Linked DNA regions of Streptantibioticus cattleyicolor NRRL 8057 = DSM 46488. The protein of the gene in region 2 interacts with the protein of the main gene of each other region in a pairwise test. Links are inferred from orthologs where the notes say so. Each region holds a gene or a part of one and is shown on either strand. Other genes may lie near its edges. The genes, in order: rpe and eno.

Region 1 (9,057 bases), 3.5 Mb from region 2 along the record:
CCAAGGTGAGCGGCGCGATGGCCCGGATCCCCACCGAGGACCTGCGCAAGGCCGAGCCGTTCAACGCCTTCTACTTCGCGCCGGCCATCGCCTCCCGGGAGAGCCTGTCCAACCTGCTGTCCACCCACCCGACGCTGGAGCAGCGGCTGGAGCAGCTCGGCCGGATCGCCGCGGAGCTGGGCCAGGGCTGAACCACCGCTCCCGGAACCGACTCCCCCACTCCACTCCCCGACTTCCCGACAGGAGCTGACCGCCCGTGGGCTTCCTCGACACCCTGCTCGGCCGCAGCAAGCCGGTGCGGCCCGACCTCGACCAGCTCTTCGGCCTGCCGTCGGCCGCGGTCACCCTCCAGGCCGCCGCGGGTCTGAGGCCGACCGGCCAGGGCTCGGTCTGCTTCGCCGCGGTGGAGGGCGGCGCCTTCGCCCAACTGCGCGCGGAGGTCCAGGGGCTGCTGGACGCGGACGTGGCCGGCGGCGCCGCCCCGGTGGAGTTCAGCCAGGATTCCTACGGCTATACCTGGCTGCTCTCCCGCCACGACCCGGACGACGTGGCGGGGCTCGTCAACGATCTGCACGCGGTCAACACCACGTTGCAGGACGGCGGTTTCGGCCCGCAGTTGCTGTGCTCGCTGGTGGGTTTCCAGGACGCCGAGGGGCGCGCGCTGGCGCTGGTCTACCTCTACAAGCGGGGCACGTTCTACCCGTTCGCGCCGCGCCGAGGGGAGAAGCGGGACAACGCGCTGGAGCTCCAGGTGAAGGCGTTGATCGGCAACGACCTGCGGGTGGAGGAGGACCTCAGCCGCTGGTTCCCGGTGTGGGGGGCTCCGGGTCTGTGAGCGGGTCCTCGAAGGCGTCGGCGAACGGGTCGGCGGGCGGCCGGTCGACGACCACCAGCAGCGGGGTGGCGGTCGACCGCCAGTGGCCGACCGCGTCGGCCAGCACCCGCTGAGCGGTCTCCCACTCCGCGGGGGCCGCCTCGGCCAGCGCCGTCCAGCCGGTGACCAGGACCAGCCGCCGCCCCGGTGTCGCGTGGCCGGGCAGCGCCCAGTCGGGGTCGGTCAGGCAGTCGTGGAGCGCGTCCCAGTTGTGCCCGAACCACTCCGGCAGGCCGAGGCGGCGGGCGCAGGCGTCCAGGAAGCCGGCCTTGTCGGCGACGCCGTCCAGGCTCAGCCGTACCGTCTGCCAGCCGGTGACGTGGGCGGCGTCCAGCACGTCCCCGGCGGCGCGGCCCTGGGGCACGTGGACGATGCCGTGCGGCAGCGGTCCGCCGAGCAGGGCGGCCAGCCCGTCCTCGTCGGCCCCGGTCATCGCGAACTCACCGCCACGAACGTCCGGTAGTGGTCCTGGCTGTAGTAGCGCTCCTGGTGGGAGCCGGTCACGATGCGCCGGGCGCCGCGGTCCCGGGAGCCCGGGGTGGGCACGGTGTACTCGTGGTAGTAGCCGCGCGGCTCCTTGGGCAGCACCCCTTCGTAGTTCCCGAAGACCACGCCGTCCTTGGGGTACGGGAACGGGCCGCCGGCCGCGATCAGCCGCAGGGTGCGCTGGGCCTCGGCGGGCAGGCTGCTCGCCGGCACGGTACGCAGCCGGTGGCCGCCCTGCGTGGTGGCCGACGGCGCGGTGCGCGCGGGGCCGCCGGAGCGGTGTTCGGCGGCGGTTCGGGGGTGCGCGGAACAGCCGGCCAGGGCGAGGGCCACGGCGGCGAGCAGGGCGCACAACAGTCGCAGTGCGGTGGACGGTGAGCGGTGACGCATGCCGGTGATGGTGCCACACCGCCGCTCCGGCCGCGCCCCGGTGGCCGTGGACCGACGCTTCCTGACGGATCGTCAGCACTCGGGTGGCGCCGGAGCGGGCGCGCACCGGCCGGGTCGGCGGTGGTCGGGCGCGCGCCGGAGCGGGACCGGGGCGCGGGGTTACGCGGTGCCCGGGTCGGCCCGCTCGATGGCCGGGCGCACGCCCGGCGACTGCTTCTCCAGCAGGTGGTCGGCGGCGGCGGTGTCGGTGACCAGGGAGGTGACCAGCCCGGAGCGGAGCACCGCGCCGACCGCGGCGGCCTTGCGGATGCCGCCCGCGATCGCCACCACCTCGGGCACCCGGCGCAGCCGGTCGGCGTCCACGGTTATGCATCGTTCGCCCAGGTCGCGGCCGACCCGGCGGCCCTCGGCGTCGAACAGGTGGGAGGACATCTCGGCGGCCACCCCGAGGTCGGCGTAGTGCTTGCGCTCGGCGTCGGTGAGGGCGTCGTACACGGTGGAGACCCGCGGTTCCCAGGAGCCGATGGAGACCACGGCCACGGTGACCTTGTCGAAGTAGCCCATGGCCGCGGCGATCCCGGTCTGCTTGCGCAGCGCGGCGGCGGTGGCCGCGTCGGGGAGCACCATCGGCGCGTACATCGGATGGGCCTCGCCGCCGGAGACCTGGGCGGCCCGGCGGACGGCCTCGACCGAGCCGCGTTCGGCGGTGCCCGCGTCGTAGACGCCGGTGAGCTGGACGACGGTGCACGGCGGTAGCCGGTCGAGGGCGTTGGCCATGGTGATGATGGAACGGCCCCAGGCGAGGCCGAGCACATCGCCCTCGGTCACCAGTTCGCCCAGGAGGCCGGCGGCGACCGCGCCGAGGTTCTCCGGGTCGGGCGAGTCGGCGGTCTGGTCGGAGGGGGACTCGACGACCACGGCGTGGCGCAGTCCGTACCGGGCCCGCAGGGCGTCGGAGCGCTCCGCGTCGAGTTCGGCCGGCACCCGGATCTCGATGCGGACCAGGTCGCGTTCGAGCGCCGACTCCAGCACGCGCGCGACCTTGAACCGGCTGACGCCGAACTCCTCCGCGATCTGGATCTTGGACTTGCCCTCCAGGTAGAAGCGACGGGCCATCGCCGCCGCCTGCACCATCTCGGCGGGGCCCATGCGGACCGGTGAGCGGCCAGTGGTCACGTCACCCTCCCCAGTGCTCATCTGAATCCCTACACGCTCATCTTTGCATCATCTTTGCAGATGTCGACGCGCTTGGGGCCCTCCGATCACAGGGACTTGCTCCATTCCAATCTACGGGAGCCCGGTGAACGGGGGCACCCGCGCCGGGGTGGCCGCCGTTCAGCCCGCGTTCAGCCGGCCGGTGGCCCGCCGTCGTCCGCCCGGCTCAGTGGGCGCAGGCCCAGCTCGCCGAGGCCAGCGCCGACCCGGCCTGGTTACGCAGCTTGCGCACCGCCTCCGCCGGGTCGTCGGCGCCGTAGACCGCCGAACCGGCCACGAAGACGTCGGCGCCGGCCTCCGCGCACCGCTCGATGGTCCGCTCCGAGACCCCGCCGTCCACCTGGAGCCACAGGTCGAGGCCGTGCTTGGCGATCAGCTCCCGGGTGCGGCGGATCTTGGGCAGCATGATGTCGAGGAAGGACTGGCCGCCGAAGCCCGGCTCGACCGTCATCACCAGGATCATGTCGAGTTCGGGGAGCAGGTCCTCGTAGGGCTCGACGGGCGTGGCGGGCTTGAGCGCCATCGCGGCCCGCGCCCCCTTGGCCCGGATCTCCCGGGCCAGCCGCACCGGGGCCGCCGCCGCCTCGGCGTGGAAGGTGACCGAACCCGCGCCCGCCTCCACGTACTGCGGCGCCCAGCGGTCCGGCTGCTCGATCATCAGGTGGCAGTCGAGCGGGGTTCCGGTGGCCTTGCGCAGCGACTCCACGACGGGCACGCCGAGCGTGAGGTTGGGCACGAAGTGGTTGTCCATCACGTCGACATGGAGCCAGTCGGCCCCCGCCACGGCGTCCGCCTCCTCGGCGAGGCGGGCGAAGTCGGCGGACAGGATGCTGGGGTTGATCTGCGGGCGCATGGGGCCCAGTATCCCGCGCCCGCCCCGGCCGGGCCGAACCGGGGACCCGCGGTGGTCAGCCGGTGCGCCGCAGCAGCGCCAGGTACATCGCGTCGGTGCCGTGCCGGTGCGGCCACAGCTGGACGTCCGGCCCGTCGCCGAGGCCGGGGAGGCCGGGCAGCAGCGGCCGGGCGTCGATCCACTCGGCCGGCACCGCAGGGCCGCCGGCCCGGCCGCGCAGCACGTCGTCGACGACCACCCGGGTCTCCGCCGGATGCGGCGAACAGGTGGCGTACGCCACGACCCCGCCGACCCGGACGGCCCGCAGCGCGGAACGCAGCAGTCCGCGCTGGAGCGGGGCGAAGGCGGCCACGTCCTCCGGGCGGCGCCGCCAGCGCGCCTCGGGGCGGCGGCGCAGCGCGCCCAGGCCGCTGCACGGCACGTCCACCAGCACCCGGTCGAACGCCTCCGCCCGCCACGCCGGCCGGGTGCCGTCGGCGGTGACCACCTGGTACGGGCCGGGGTTGCCGGCGAGCGAACGGGCCACCAGACGGGCGCGGTGCGGCTGCTTCTCGGAGGCGAGCAGGGCGGCACCGCGTCGCGCGGCGAGCGCGCCGAGCAGCGCCGCCTTGCCGCCCGGTCCCGCGCAGCCGTCCAGCCAGCGGGCGTCGGGGCCGTCCAGCGGGGCGTCGGCGAGCGCGAGGGCGACCAGCTGGCTCCCCTCGTCCTGCACCCCGGCGCGGCCCTCGCGCACCGCGTCCAGCGCCGCCGGGTCGCCGCCCTCGGTGAGCCGTACGGCATACGGCGACCAGCGGCCCGGCAGCGTCTCGCCACCGGCCGCGGCGACCAGTTCCTCGGTGGTGGCCCGCCCCGGCCGCGCGACCAGCGTCACCTCCGGGCGTTCGTTGTCGGCGGCGAGCAACTCCTCGATCCCGGCCCGCCCGCCGCCCAGCGCGTCCCACAGCGCGGAGACGACCCAGCGCGGATGCGAGTGGACGACGGCGAGGTGTTCCTCGGGGTCCTCGTCGTACGGCGGCGCGACCCGGTCCAGCCAGCCGTCCAGGTCGTGGGCGGCCACCTTGCGCAGCACGGCGTTGACGAACTTCGCCCGCCCCTCCCCCAGCACCGCGCGGGCCAGGTCGACGGTGGCCGAGACCGCGGCGTGCGGCGGGATCCGGGTGCCGAGCAACTGGTGGGCGCCGAGGGCGAGTACGTCGAGCACCGGCGGGTCGACCTCGCGCAACGGCCGGTCCACGCAGGCGGCGAGCACGGCGTCGTAGGTGCCCTGGCGGCGCAGCGTGCCGTAGACCAGCTCGGTGGCGAGCGCCGCGTCACGCCGGTCGAACCCGCCCTTGCGCTCGGCCTCGCGCAGCAGCGACGGCAGCACGAGGTTGGCGTAGGCGTCCCGCTCGTCCACCGCCCGCAGCGCGTCGTAGGCCAGCTCGCGCACGGCGTCGGGGCGCGGTCGGCGGGGTCGGTACGGCTTGCCCTGCGGGCGGCGGGAACGGTCGTTCACGGGAAAGGTGCTCCGGAAGAAGTCGGCGACGGCACTACCACCCGGCCACCCCGCCCGCGCCCGTCCCTACGTCCGCCGCCGACCGGATGCCCCGGTCCGCCCACCCTACGTGACCGCCCGCCGACGAGTGGCCGGTCGGGGCCGGGGGCGCGGTGGCGGCGAGCCCCCGCCGGGGCGGGTGGCGGTACGCCGGAAGCCCCCTCGGACGCCGGTGCCCGGGGCCGGGGCCGCGTGCGGGACACGGCCGCGCTGCCGACCGGAACTCGGCGACGGCCCCGCGCCGGGCCCCGCGCCGACCGGCGTCACGCGCCGCGGTGCCCGGAGGGGTCCGGGGAGACGAGCCCGAGCGGGACGGCCCGCGGCCCCGTCGTCCCACGTCGGCCGCTCGCGCGGTCGCGCTGCCGGCGAGCCGTGGACGGGCGGCGAAGCGCGCCGCGGTGCCCCGCGCTCAGCCCTCGCCGGGGCAGGCGGTCGGTCGCCAACACATCCGCCGACACCCGGCCCTCCCCCACCCGAAGGCACCCGACGGCCCGGAAACAGGTCCCACACCAACCGCCCCCACGCGCCACAGGACCCCGCACCCGCACGGCCCTCCCCACCCGGAGAGACCCGGCCGACCCCACGCCCAGCCCACACCGGAGCAGGCGGTCCGTCGCCAACACATCCGCCGACGCCCGGCCCTCCCCCAACCGGAGGGGGCCCGGCGGCCCGGCCCCCTCCGGGAATCACCGCCGGAGGAACCCGGCGTCCCGCGCCGAGGTCGCTCGGGCGGGGGTCAGGTGCCCAGGTGGTCGCCGGAGGTCAGGCGGGTGCCGCGGGCCCAGTCGGGGGCGGGCATGCGCTTCTTGCCCTGGGGTTGGACGTCGGTGAGCTGGACGGGGTGGGAGCCGGTGCCGACGTAGACGGCGTTCTTGGTGACGGCGAGTTCGCCGGGGGCCAGGTCGAGGTCGGCGCGGTCGGGCAGGAGGCGTACCGGGGCGGCGAGTTTGAGGCGTTCGCCGCGGTGGAGCGTCCAGGCGCCGGGGGCCGGGGTGCAGCCGCGGACCACGCGGTCGACACGGAGCGCCGGGGCGGACCAGTCCACCTGGGCGTCGGCCACCGACAGCTTGGGGGCCAGGGTGACGCCCTCCTCGGGCTGCGGGCGGGCCACCAGGGTGCCGTCCTCGATGCCGTCCATGGTGGCCGCCAGGAGTCCGGCACCGGACTGCGCCAGACGCTGAAGCAGTGCGCCGCTGGTGTCGTCGGCCTTGATGGTCTCGGTGATCACGCCGTAGACCGGGCCGGAGTCGAGCCCCTCCTCGATCTGGAACGTCGAGGCGCCGGTGACCTCGTCACCGGCCAGCACGGCGTGCTGCACGGGGGCCGCGCCACGCCACGCCGGCAGCAGCGAGAAGTGCAGGTTGACCCAGCCGTGCCGGGGCACGTCCAGCGCGACGCGCGGCAGCAGGGCGCCGTACGCCACCACCGGACAGCAGTCCGGGGCGATCTCCCGCAGCCGGGCCAGGAACGCCTCGTCCCGCGGGCGGGCGGGCTTGAGCACCTCGATCCCGGCGTCCTGGGCGCGCTGCGCGACCGGGCTCGCCACCAGCTTGCGGCCACGCCCGGCGGGGGCGTCGGGCCGGGTGACGACGGCGGCGACCTCGTGCCGGTCCGAGGCGAGCAGCGCCTCCAGGGCGGGGACGGCGACCTCGGGGGTGCCGGCGAAGACGAGCCTCATCGTGGGTGCGGTGCCTTTCGAACGGGGACCTGTCGGGAAGTGCGGGGAACGCGGCGGGCGGTGACACCACGGCCGCCCCCGCCGGTCACAGCGCGCGGCCGAACGTGCGGTGCGGGGAGAACTTCACCTGCGGAGCGGTCTGTCCGGCCCACTCCGCCTCGCGTATCGCCCTCATCGCCGCCTTGCGCTGCTCGGGGTCGAGCCGGTCGATGAAGACGATGCCGTCCAGGTGGTCGGTCTCGTGCTGGACGCAGCGGGCGAGCAGCCGGGTGCCCTCGACGGTGACCGGGTCGCCGTACATGTTGAACCCCTTGGCCACCACGCCGTACGCGCGCTTGCAGTCGTAGGTCAGCCCGGGCAGCGACAGGCAGCCCTCGGGGCCGTCCTGCTCCTCCTCGGTCAAGGAGAGGTCGGGGTTGACCAGGTGGCCCAGCTCACCGTCGACGTGATAGGTGAACACCCGCAGGGATACGCCGAGTTGGGGGGCGGCCAGCCCCGCGCCGGGGGCCGCGGCCATGGTGTCGGTGAGGTCCTTCACCAGCGTGCGCAGCTCCTTGTCGAAATCGGTGACCGGCTGCGCCTTCATACGCAGGACCGGGTCGCCGAAGAGGCGGATCGGCAGGACGGACACGGCTGGCTCCTGTCGGGGAACGGACCTGGCGGGACGGGCGGGACCGGCCCCCAAGTCTAGGGGCGGCGGTGCCCGGCCCTCCCCGGGGGCGCACGGGAAGCGGCCGGGCCGCGCACGCAGGGCGCATCAGGCGCGTGACCGTGACGGACGCGCCCGGCGCGCGAGGGGGCCCGGGATGCGTACGGGGGCGTACGGAAGGGCGCACGCGGTGACCGCGCCGCGAAACGCCCCCCGGAGCGTGACCCGAGGGGCCCGTGACGCGTTGGTCAAGGCAGATTGACCGAAATCGGGCCGTTCCCATCGGCCCGTACCGGTCCGGGATTTCCCGACCGTCCGAAACTCACTCAGCATCGCCGGTTCGAGAGGCTTGTTCATGGCCGACCACGCAACCCACGACGCCCAGGCACGGGCCAGTCTGCACCTGTTGGTGCGGGACATCGAACGGGTCCGCCGGCAGGTGGACGCACTGCGCACCCTGACCGCGCAGTTGGGCAACGTCTACCGCCCGCGGCGTACCGGGCCCGCCGCCGGATTCGTCGTCTACGGCCGTGCCCCGGCCCCCACCGTGCGCCTTGCGCAGGAGCTGCGCGACAGCGTCGAGACCCTGGTCACCGCCGCGGTCGACTTCGACCGCTCGCTCGGCTTCTCCTGGGACGCGGTGGGCTCCGCGCTCGGGGTCACCAAGCAGGCGGTGCACCGCCGTTACGGCTCGCGCCGGGCGACCGCGCAGCCGGAGGCCGCCACCGCCGGCCGCGCCCCGACGGTCGCGCCGCGTCCGCTGCCCGCCGCCCCGGCGCGTACCGTCCCCGCCGCCCGCACCGTGCCGATGGGCACCGCGCAGCCCACCGCGCTGCGTGACGACGCCTTCCCCGGAGCCGCTGTCCCCGGCCCCGTCCCGGGCACCGTCCCGGCCCCCCGGAACGGCTGATCCCGGGGCCCGCGGCGCGTCACGCGCCTGCCCGGGCCCGCTTCCGACGGCGGCTGCGCCCGCCGTGTCCGTACGCCGCCCCGCCCCGACGCCCGCCACGCCGACAGGTCGGACGCCGGGGCGGTGGCGTTCGGACCCCCGCCCGTCCTCAGCCGATGTCCGGCGGGTCGACGCGTACCCGCACCGGGTCGGTGCGTTTGCGGGCGATCCGCGCCACCTGGGCGGTCTTCAGCGCCGCGGCCAGGGCGGCGCCGGTGCCGGGGGGCACCCGCAGCAGCACCCGTTCCCAGCTCTCCCCCGGCGGCGGATCCCCGGGCCTGCGCGGCCGTCCCGGCGGCGGCACCGGCAACGGCACCGGGCCCAACACATCGGTGCCCTCCGGCAGTTGGGCATCGGCCAGCAGATCGGCGACGGCGGCCGGCGTACCGGTCACCGAGGCCATCCGGGAGACCGGCGGGAAGCCCAGCT
Region 2 (9,005 bases):
GTCCACCGAGCGGGCCGCCTCCACGGCGTCGGTCCCCACCACGAACTCGGTGGAGCCGCCGCCGATATCGACGACCAGGTAGGGCGGGGCCAGATCCTGACGACCCATCAGTTCCTTGGTGGCCCCGGTGAAGGAGAACGCGGCCTCCTGGTCGCCGGTGATCACCTCGGGTTCGACGCCCAGGATGCCGACCACGCCGCGGGTGAACTCCTCGCGGTTCTCGGCGTCCCGGGAGGCCGAGGTGGCCACGAAACGCACCCGTTCGGCGCCGAGGCCGGCGATGACGTCGGCGTAGCGGCGGCAGGCGGCGAAGGTGCGCTCCAGCGCCTCGGGGGCCAGCCGCCCGGTGCGGTCCACGTCCTGGCCGAGCCGGACGATCTCCATCCGGCGGTCGAGGTCGGTGATGGCCCCGGTGGCCAGGTCGGCGTCGGCGACCAGCAGCCGGATGGAGTTGGTGCCGCAGTCGACCGCGGCGACCCTGGTCACGCGTCCTCCCCGGCACCGTCGGACGGGCACCCCGCGCAGGGGCCCTTGCGCCACCATTCCGGCAGCATCGCGATCGCCTCGTCGCCCAGCGGGTTGACGCCGGGGCCGGCCGCCAGCGAGTGGGCGACCAGCACGTGCAGGCACTTGACCCGGTCGGGCATGCCGCCGGCGCTGGGGAAGCCGGCCAGCACCTCGACGGCGTCCCGGCGGGCGATGTAGTCCTCGTGGGCGGCGCGGTAGGCGGCGGCCAGCTCCGGGTCCTCGGCGAGCCGGGCCGTCATCTCCTTCATCACGCCGTCGGCCTCCAGGGTGCCGATGGCGGAGGCGGCCCGCGGGCAGGTCAGGTAGTACAGCGTCGGGAACGGCGTGCCGTCCGGCAGCCGGGGCGCGGTCTCCACCACGTCCGGCAGCCCGCACGGACAGCGGTGCGCGACGCTTCGCAGACCGCGCGGCACACGGCCGAGCTGCTCGCCGATGGCGGCGACGTCGGCCTCGGTGGGCGGGGACGGTTCGGTGCGGGGCGGAGGGTTTTCCATGGGGCTTTCTCGTCGGGGTGCGGGCGGGACGGGGGTGGGGCAACGCGCCGGTCAGCGGCGGGCGTCGGAGGAGTTCACCCCGTCCCACAGGTTGTCGTACCAGGGCCGGTCGGTCGCGCCGGACGGGTCCGAGCCGTGCCGGGCGGCGCCGTCCCCGGGCAGCCCGGGCAGCACGTAACCGGTCTCGCCGGGCATGACGTAGTGCAGGTGCTCACGCGCCTGGGACTTGACGAACTCCGGGTCCGACCAACGGGCCTTGGCCTCCCGCAGCCGGTCCACCTCGCGGCGCTGTGCCTCGGCCTGCCGACGCTGGTCGGCGATTTGGGCGCGCTGGGCGACGTACTGACGGGTCGGATAGGCGAGCGCCACCACCAGCGCGCACACGGTGAGCGCCAGCAGCGCGGCGCGGCCGGTGAGCTTGCCGCGCCTCGGCCGCCGGCCGGTGGCCCGGTAGACGCGGGCCTGTGCCTGCTGGCCCAGGGCCTTCAGCCTCGCCGCGGTGGAGAACCGATCCGCCGCCACGCCGTCTCCCCTCGCCGTTGGCCCCGCCGGGCTCGCTGGTGTCCCCGCACACGGTACGGGACCGGGTGCGGGGACCTGTGCAGCGGGACGCGCCGGATGACCGGGGCGCGGACGCCGGTTACTGGTTGCGGAAGCGCGGGAAGGCGCTGCGGCCGGCGTAGACCGCGGCGTCGTCCAGGATCTCCTCGATGCGCAGCAACTGGTTGTACTTGGCGACGCGGTCGGAACGGGCCGGGGCACCGGTCTTGATCTGGCCGCAGTTGGTGGCCACGGCCAGGTCGGCGATGGTGACGTCCTCGGTCTCGCCGGAGCGGTGCGACATCATGCACTTGTAGCCGCTGCGCTGGGCCAGCTCGACGGCGTCCAGCGTCTCGGTGAGCGAGCCGATCTGGTTGACCTTCACCAGCAGCGCGTTGGCGGTGTTGCTGTCGATGCCGCGCTGGAGGCGCTCGGGGTTGGTGACGAACAGGTCGTCACCGACGAGCTGGACCTTGTCGCCGAGCTGGTCGGTGATGGTCTTCCAGCCGTCCCAGTCCTCCTCGTGCAGCGGGTCCTCGATGGAGACCAGCGGGTAGGCGTCGACCAGCTCGCCGTAGTAGGCGCTCATCTCGGCGGCGGTGCGCTCCTTGCCCTCGAAGACGTAGACGCCCTCCTTGTAGAACTCGGAGGCGGCGACGTCCAGGGCGAGCGCGATGTCCTGGCCGGGCTGGAAGCCGGCCTTCTTGATGGCCTCCACGATCAGGTCGAGGGCGGCCCGGTTGGACTCCAGGTCGGGCGCGAAGCCGCCCTCGTCGCCGAGGCCGGTGGACAGGCCGCGCTCCTTGAGGACGCCCTTGAGCGCGTGGTACGTCTCGGCACCCCAGCGCAGCGCCTCGGAGAACGACTCGGCGCCGATCGGCGCGATCATGAACTCCTGGATGTCCACGTTGGAGTCGGCGTGGGCGCCGCCGTTGAGGATGTTCATCATCGGCACCGGCAGCACGTGCGCGTTGGGGCCGCCGATGTAGCGGAAGAGCGGCAGGTCGGACGCCTCGGAGGCGGCGTGCGCCACGGCCAGGGAGACGCCGAGGATGGCGTTGGCGCCCAGCGAGGACTTGTCGGGGGTGGCGTCCAGGTCGAGCATCGCCTGGTCGATCAGGCGCTGCTCGGTGGCGTCGTAGCCGACCAGCTCCGGACCGATCTGCTCGATGACGGCGAGGACGGCCTTCTCGACGCCCTTGCCCCCGTAGCGCGCCTTGTCACCGTCGCGGAGTTCGAGGGCCTCGAAGGCGCCGGTGGAGGCGCCGGACGGAACGGCGGCACGACCGGTGCTGCCGTCGTCGAGGCCGACCTCGACCTCGACGGTGGGGTTGCCTCGCGAGTCGAGGATTTCCCGGGCTACGACGACGTCGATGGACGGCACGAGCATCTCCTTTGGGATGTGTGTCTTGCTCTGCGCCATGAGCCTAACCGGCGCGGGGCCCGGCCCGGCCCGACGGTCCGGACGCCGGGCCGAAAATGCCCCGGCCGGACACGCTCGGGGGAAGGCGTGTCCGGCCGGGGAGACGGGGACGGGCGCTCGGCGCGCCCTGGCCCGGCGCGGGCCGCCCCCGTTACCGGGGGTGCCCGGGCCGGCCCTGGTCAGCGCAGGTGCAGGTGCTGACCGGGGAAGATGAGGTTGGCGTCCTTGACGACGTCCTTGTTGAGGTCGAAGAGCTTCTGCCAGCCACCGGCGACCTGGTGGTCGGCGGCGATCTTCGACAGGGTGTCGCCGGCCTGGACGGTGTACTCACCGGTGCCGCGCTGCACCGGGGCGGCCGGGGCGGCGTGCCGCGGGGCGTGGCGGTGCTGGGTGGGGGCCGGGGCGGCGGGCTTGGCCGGCTTGACGGCGTCGGTCTGCGCCGAGGCGGCGTTGCCGGAGCCGGCGGTGTCGACCGCCGGAGCGGGGCCGCCGGAGGTCAGCGGACCGGCGTAGGCGCACTGCCAGGCGCCCGGGCCCTGCATCTTCAGCAGCTGCTCGGCGACGGCGATCTGCTGGTCCTTGGTGGCGTAGTCGGCACGCGAGGCGTACTTCAGACCGCCGGCGGCGGCCCAGCTGGACGGCGAGAACTGCAGGCCGCCGTAGTGGCCGTTGCCACCGGTGTCGTGGTTGGACCAGTTGCCGCTGGACTCGCACTGGGCGACGCGGTCCCACACGGAGACCGAGGCGGCGGAGGCGGAGGTGGCGCTCAGCAGCGGAGCGGCGACGGCGGCGCCGGCGACACCGGCGAACGTGGCGATGCGAACGGCCTTGGAGGCACGACGGTGCTTGCCCATGGGGAAGTGATCCTCACCGACGCCTACGAGGTGAGCTGTCGGGTGCGGGCCGAGTGAGTGCCCGGTCGGTGCCGTGGTGGCACGCGACTTAACCCCAAGCCGGGCCGTGCGGCGGGGCGTTGGGCCCGTACCGTCCGGTCCGGCGGAGAACCTGGGTCCCCCGCTCCTGCCTACGGCGCTCTCGCGTCGACTGTTCCCGTCGGTGGGCGGCAGGACTCGGCGTTCCCGACCGACAGGGCTCGCGGTGGCGAGCGGTGAAGACCATAAGCACAGCCCCGCCGGGCCCGGCAACCACGGCCGGGTTCCCGGCCAGGGCCCCGGCTAGGACCGCGACGGGGACGAAAACGCAGGTCGACGGCGGTGCGCTCAAGATCGGCAACGGTCGGACGGGGGCGCCGGCCGGGAGAGTTATGTCACAGCCGGACGCCCCCTTACCCGGGGTTCAGTGACCGAGGGTGAGGTGCTGTCCGGGCAGGATCAGGTCGGGGTCGGAGCCCACCACGGACTTGTTGGCGTCGTACAGCGCCGGCCAGCCGCCCGTCACGGAGTGGTCGGTGGCGATCTGGGAGAGGTTGTCCCCGGGCCGGACGGTGTAGGCGGCGGACGTGTCGCCCTGCCGCGGCACGGTGGGGCGGGCGTGGGAGCCGCCGCGGGAGGTCTCGTCGTCGCCGCCGCGGTCACCGGTGGCGGGGGCGGAGGGGGTCTCCTGCGGGGCCTGCGCGGTGGTGTCGGGGACCGGGGGCTTGGCGTGGCGGCCGGTGGGGGTGGGGCTGCCGGAGGGGGTGGTGGTGGGGCTGCCGGCCGACGGGGTCGGGGAGGCGGAGGACGAGGCGGTGCCCGACGGGGTCGGGGAGGCCGACGGGGTGCCGGAGGGCGCGGTGGAGGCCGAGGCCGACGGTGTCGGGGAGGAGGCCGAGGAAGAGGAGGAGGGGGCGGACGGGCCGGTGTCCGGGCCGGTGTCCTGCGGGCCGTCGGAGGGGCGGGCCGGCGGGTCGTCGTGGGTGCGGGTGGTGCCGGAGGCGGTGCCGTCCCCGGTCTGCGGGACGCCGGGGTCGACGGCGGCGGGGGCGCCGCCCTGGGTCAGCCCCGCGTCGGCGGCGCAGTCCTGCCAGGCGGAGACGCCGCGGGCGGCGAGGATCTTCTCGGCCACGGCTATCTGCTGCTGCCGGCTGGCCAGGTCGGGCTGGGGCGCGTACGACAGGCCGCCGTACTGCTCCCACTCGGACTGGGTCAGCAGCAGCCCGCCGTAGTAGCCGTTGCCGGTGTCGGCGCTCCACGCGCCGCCGCTCTCGCACTGGGCGACCCGGTCCCAGGTGCCGGTGGACGCGGCCTGGGCGCCACCGGAGGCCAGCAGCGGCAGTGTCATCCCGGCCCCTGCGACCCCGGCGGCCACGACGATTCTGGGCGCCTGCCGCGGCTTTCGGTGCTGGCCGTTACCGGACCTGAGCATGGAGTGCCTTTCTCCGACGTCACGGACGACCGCAGAGCGTAGCGTCGTTCGGTGGCGGTTACGGGGGGATGTAGTGGAGATCACGCGACGGTCACGTTACTGACGAGTCGTCAGTTGACCTTGTTCGCACCGGTATCGGCCGAGCGGTCCGGCTCCGGGGTGAACGTCACCGGGAGTTCCCGCAGACCGCGCATGATCAGCCCGCCACGCCACCGCAACTCCCCTTCCGGCACCGCGAGTTGGAGGTCGGGCAGCCGGGTCAGCAGGGTGGCCAGCGCGGTCCTGCCCTCCAGCCGGGCCAGCGGGGCGCCCAGGCAGTAGTGGATGCCGTGGCCGAAGCCCAGGTGCGGGTTGTCCCGGCGGGCCAGGTCGAGGGTGTCGGGCCGGTCGAACCGCGCCGGGTCCCGGTCGGCGGCGGCCAGCACCACCAGCACCGGCTCCCCCGTGCCGATCCGCCGGCCGCCGATGGTCAGCGGCTCGGTGGCGAACCGCCAGGTCGCCAGCTCCACCGGCCCGTCGTACCGCAGCAGCTCCTCGACCCCGGTGTCCAGCACCGCCGTCTCCCCCGCCGCCAGCGCGTCGGTGAGCACCCGGCGCTGCCCCGGGTCGCGCAGCAGGGCGTAGGTGCCGTTGCCGATCAGGTTCACGGTGGTCTCGAAACCGGCGAACAGCAGGATGAACGCCATCGCGGCGGCCTCGTTCTCGGTCAGGTGCTCCCCGTGGTCACTGGCCCGGATCAGCCCCGAGATCAGGTCGTCGCCGAGCGCGGCCCGCTTGCGGTGGATGAGTTCCAGCAGGTAGGCGCGCATCCGTTTGACCGCCCGGGCGACCCCGCCGCGCGGCCCGCCGCCGTGCCGGATCATCGTCCCCGCCCAGTCCCGGAAATCGTCCTGGTCCTCGGCGGGCACCCCCAACAGGTCGCAGATGGCGTAGATCGGCAGCGGAAAGGCGAACTCGTGGATGAGGTCCGCCGACCCCCGCCCGGCGAAGCCGTCGATCAGCCGGTCGGTCAGCGCCTGCACCCGCGGCGCGAACTCCGCCACCCGCCGCGGCGTGAACGCCTTCGACACCAGCCGCCGCAACCGGGTGTGGTCGGGCGGATCGATGTTGAGCAGATGCGTCATGAGATCCGCGCTCCGCTCCCCCGGGATCCCAACCTTCCCCTTGGCGTGCGCCCGCTCGCTGTGGTGCACCGGGTTCTTCGACAGCCGGGCGTCCGCCAGCGCCTGCCGCGCGTCGGCGTACCGCGTCACCAGCCACGCGTTCACCCCACTGGGCAGCGTGGTCCGGTGCACCGGGGAGTTCTCCCGCAGCCACGCGTACGAGGGGTAGGGGTCGGCTGCGAACTCCCAGCTGAACAGGGACGGCGAAGGGGCGGCGGGCTCGTGGTCGTGCACGCCTCGACGGTAGCCGGTGGCCCGGCGCGCCCGGCGCCCGCGTCAGCGCCGCGGGGACCGGCCCAGCAGGGTGTCGCGGCTGAGGCGGTCGGCGCGGCGGGTGGTCTCGGGGAGGCGGTAGGAGGGGGCGAGGGCCAGCACGTGACGGCAGGCGGTGTCGAGGTCGATGCCGTGGCCCACGGAGACGTAGACGGGCTTGACGCCGTCCTGGGTGCGCAGCGCGCGGCCGACGGTCTCGCCGTCGTCCACGAGGTCGGCCTGCGCGCCGCGCCCGGACCCGAGGGCGGCCGGGTCGTAGCGGCCGACGAACGGGGTCTTGGCGACGCCGGCCGACGGGATGCCGGTGAGCAGCCCGAGGTGGCAGGCGAGTCCGAAACGGCGCGGGTGCGCCAGCCCGTGCCCGTCGCACAGCAGCAGCTCCGGGACCGACTCCAGGCGGTTCAACGCCTCGACGAGAACGGGGATTTCGCGGAAGGCGAACAGTCCCGGCACGTACGGGAAGGTGGCCACGCCCTGGGCCGTGGCCTGCTCGACGACGTCCAGCGTGGCGGTGTCCAGCACCACGACCCCGGCCGCGACGCGGTCCGACCCCTCGGCGTAGGCCACGTCCACCCCGGCGACCAGCCTCGGGCGGATCGGGCCCGGCCCGAGGCGGTCCACGTGGTCGCGGAGGCGTTCCTGGAGGCACAGGGCGTCGGCCTCGGTCCGAGGCCACGGCTCGTCAAGCGTGAAGCGCACACCCCATTCTGTCGCCCCCGCGGGTTCGCTCGCGCTGGCGGTCAGCCATTACCTCCCCGGGTTCCCCCGATCCCCCGTCTCGTCGTGGCTGACGTCACAGCTGTTTCCCCCCGCCCACCCGTGGCTGTGTTCGTACAGTGCGGGATGCGCACTGTCTGCCTGGGTTCCCGGGGGCCCTCCGGGGTGACTCCTCGCTCCACGCATCGTCTTCGGCTCTCCGCCGGTCCGCTGGGTCGCTGCGGGGACACCCCTGCACGCCCCCGTTCCGCATCGTTCCGCGCTGCGGCACGGGGTGGGTAAGAAAGGAGATCGGGGTCACCCCAACCTCCTCACTCACCCCCACCCGCGAAGAGAGGCACCCGCCAACGGACAGAAGGGGGTGTGCCGGGGGTGTCCCCGCAGCGACCCAGCGGGGCGGCCGAAAGCCGACAACGAAACCTGGAGCGAGGAGTCACCCCCGGCGCGCCCCCGACCCCGCACCGGCAATAGGCGAACCCACCCCGTGCCGAACCAAACCAAAAACCCACCCCCACCACCCACCAGACAGGGGCGAACGGGGGCCACCCCGGCAACCCGAACCGGGCGAACCGGCCACCACTGCATGGCCGGCCCAGCCGTGAGGGGCGGGGATACGGGGCCACCCCGGAAACCTGGAGCGGGCGAACCGGCCACCGCGTGATGGCCGGCCAAGCCGTGGGGGGCGGGGGGTTAGGTGCGGGGGCCGGGGTAGTCGCGGAATTCTTGGGGGCGGCGGCGACGGCCGTCGCGGGGGACCTCTTCGGCGGGCCGGGAGACGTCCTCGTACCCGCTCTCCACCTCGGGCGAGCGCTGCTCGACCGAGGTGGGCTCCCCGTACTGCTCACGCGTCCGCCACGCCGCCCCCCTCGGCTGCGGCGTCTGCGGCGGCACCGGCTCCTTCTCCCGCCTGCGACGCCCGTAGTGGAGCGCCAGGAAGCCCAGCGCGATGACGATGACGACGCCCACCACGAAGGGTCCGACGCCGACCAGCAGATCCTTGGTGACGGCTAGGTCCGTGCTCGGTGACCGCATCATGAGGCTCGGGTACCCGGCCGGCGGCGGATCACTCGGGCGGGGGCGGGCCCCCTGTCACTCGGGCCGGGCGGCGGCCTCCGCCGACCGGACCGCCGCGCGGTAGCGGCGGGCGGCGGCCCGCAGCGCGGACTCCGGGTCCACGCCCTGCCGTTCGGCGAGCGCGGCCAGGGCGAGCAGCCGGTCGCCGAGGTCGGCGTCGTCGGCGGGGGGCGGGGGCACGTCGAGGCCGGCGGCGCGTACCCGGCCGGCCAGTTTGGCCGCGAGGGCGAGGGCGGGCTGGTCGAGCGGGACGCCCTCGGTGACCGAGGAACGCCGTTTCTCGGCGGCCTTGGTGCGCAGCCAGTGCTCCTTGACCTCCTCCGGGGTGTGCGCGGTCTCGGTGCCGAAGACGTGCGGATGGCGGCGGATCAACTTGTCGACCAGCGCCCCGGCCACGTCGTCGATGGAGAACGGCTCCTCGGGGTCGTCCTGCGCGATGCGGGCGTGGAAGACCACCTGGAGCAGGACGTCGCCCAGTTCTTCCAGGTA

What was found.
Region 1: the proteins of eno (region 2) and rpe interact in binary tests that used the Escherichia coli proteins (3 or more experiments, as listed by UniProt). The link is inferred for Streptantibioticus cattleyicolor NRRL 8057 = DSM 46488 from one-to-one orthologs.

Annotation. Positions count from the first base shown.
Region 1 is NC_017586.1:5,765,960-5,775,016, reverse strand. Bases 1,976-4,954 are described here. They hold rpe (ribulose-phosphate 3-epimerase), read right to left. Parts: upstream 3,819-4,954; coding sequence 3,132-3,818; downstream 1,976-3,131. Other genes in these bases: SCATT_RS25375 (RsmB/NOP family class I SAM-dependent RNA methyltransferase), read right to left, coding at 3,874-4,954; SCATT_RS25385 (sugar-binding transcriptional regulator), read right to left, coding at 1,976-2,947. Also shown: zinc metalloprotease HtpX, read left to right, coding at 1-191; PspA-associated protein PspAB, read left to right, coding at 257-835; SCATT_RS25395 (barstar family protein), read right to left, coding at 795-1,307; SCATT_RS25390 (guanyl-specific ribonuclease), read right to left, coding at 1,304-1,750; more of SCATT_RS25385, read right to left, coding at 1,910-1,975; more of SCATT_RS25375, read right to left, coding at 4,955-5,313; fmt (methionyl-tRNA formyltransferase), read right to left, coding at 6,089-7,030; def (peptide deformylase), read right to left, coding at 7,116-7,661; SCATT_RS25360 (hypothetical protein), read left to right, coding at 8,035-8,589; SCATT_RS25355 (primosomal protein N'), read right to left, coding at 8,738-9,057. UniProt on the Escherichia coli protein: Catalyzes the reversible epimerization of D-ribulose 5-phosphate to D-xylulose 5-phosphate.
Region 2 is NC_017586.1:2,239,434-2,248,438, forward strand. What follows is about bases 805-3,731. They hold eno (phosphopyruvate hydratase), read right to left. Parts: upstream 2,947-3,731; coding sequence 1,663-2,946; downstream 805-1,662. Other genes in these bases: SCATT_RS09845 (DUF501 domain-containing protein), read right to left, coding at 805-1,022; SCATT_RS09850 (FtsB family cell division protein), read right to left, coding at 1,074-1,544; SCATT_RS09860 (LysM peptidoglycan-binding domain-containing protein), read right to left, coding at 3,165-3,731. In the rest of the region: SCATT_RS09840 (Ppx/GppA phosphatase family protein), read right to left, coding at 1-486; more of SCATT_RS09845, read right to left, coding at 483-804; more of SCATT_RS09860, read right to left, coding at 3,732-3,839; SCATT_RS09865 (LysM peptidoglycan-binding domain-containing protein), read right to left, coding at 4,282-5,289; SCATT_RS09870 (cytochrome P450 family protein), read right to left, coding at 5,400-6,686; SCATT_RS09875 (endonuclease V), read right to left, coding at 6,729-7,424; SCATT_RS09880 (DUF6479 family protein), read right to left, coding at 8,133-8,477; SCATT_RS09885 (nucleoside triphosphate pyrophosphohydrolase), read right to left, coding at 8,532-9,005. UniProt on the Escherichia coli protein: Catalyzes the reversible conversion of 2-phosphoglycerate (2-PG) into phosphoenolpyruvate (PEP). It is essential for the degradation of carbohydrates via glycolysis.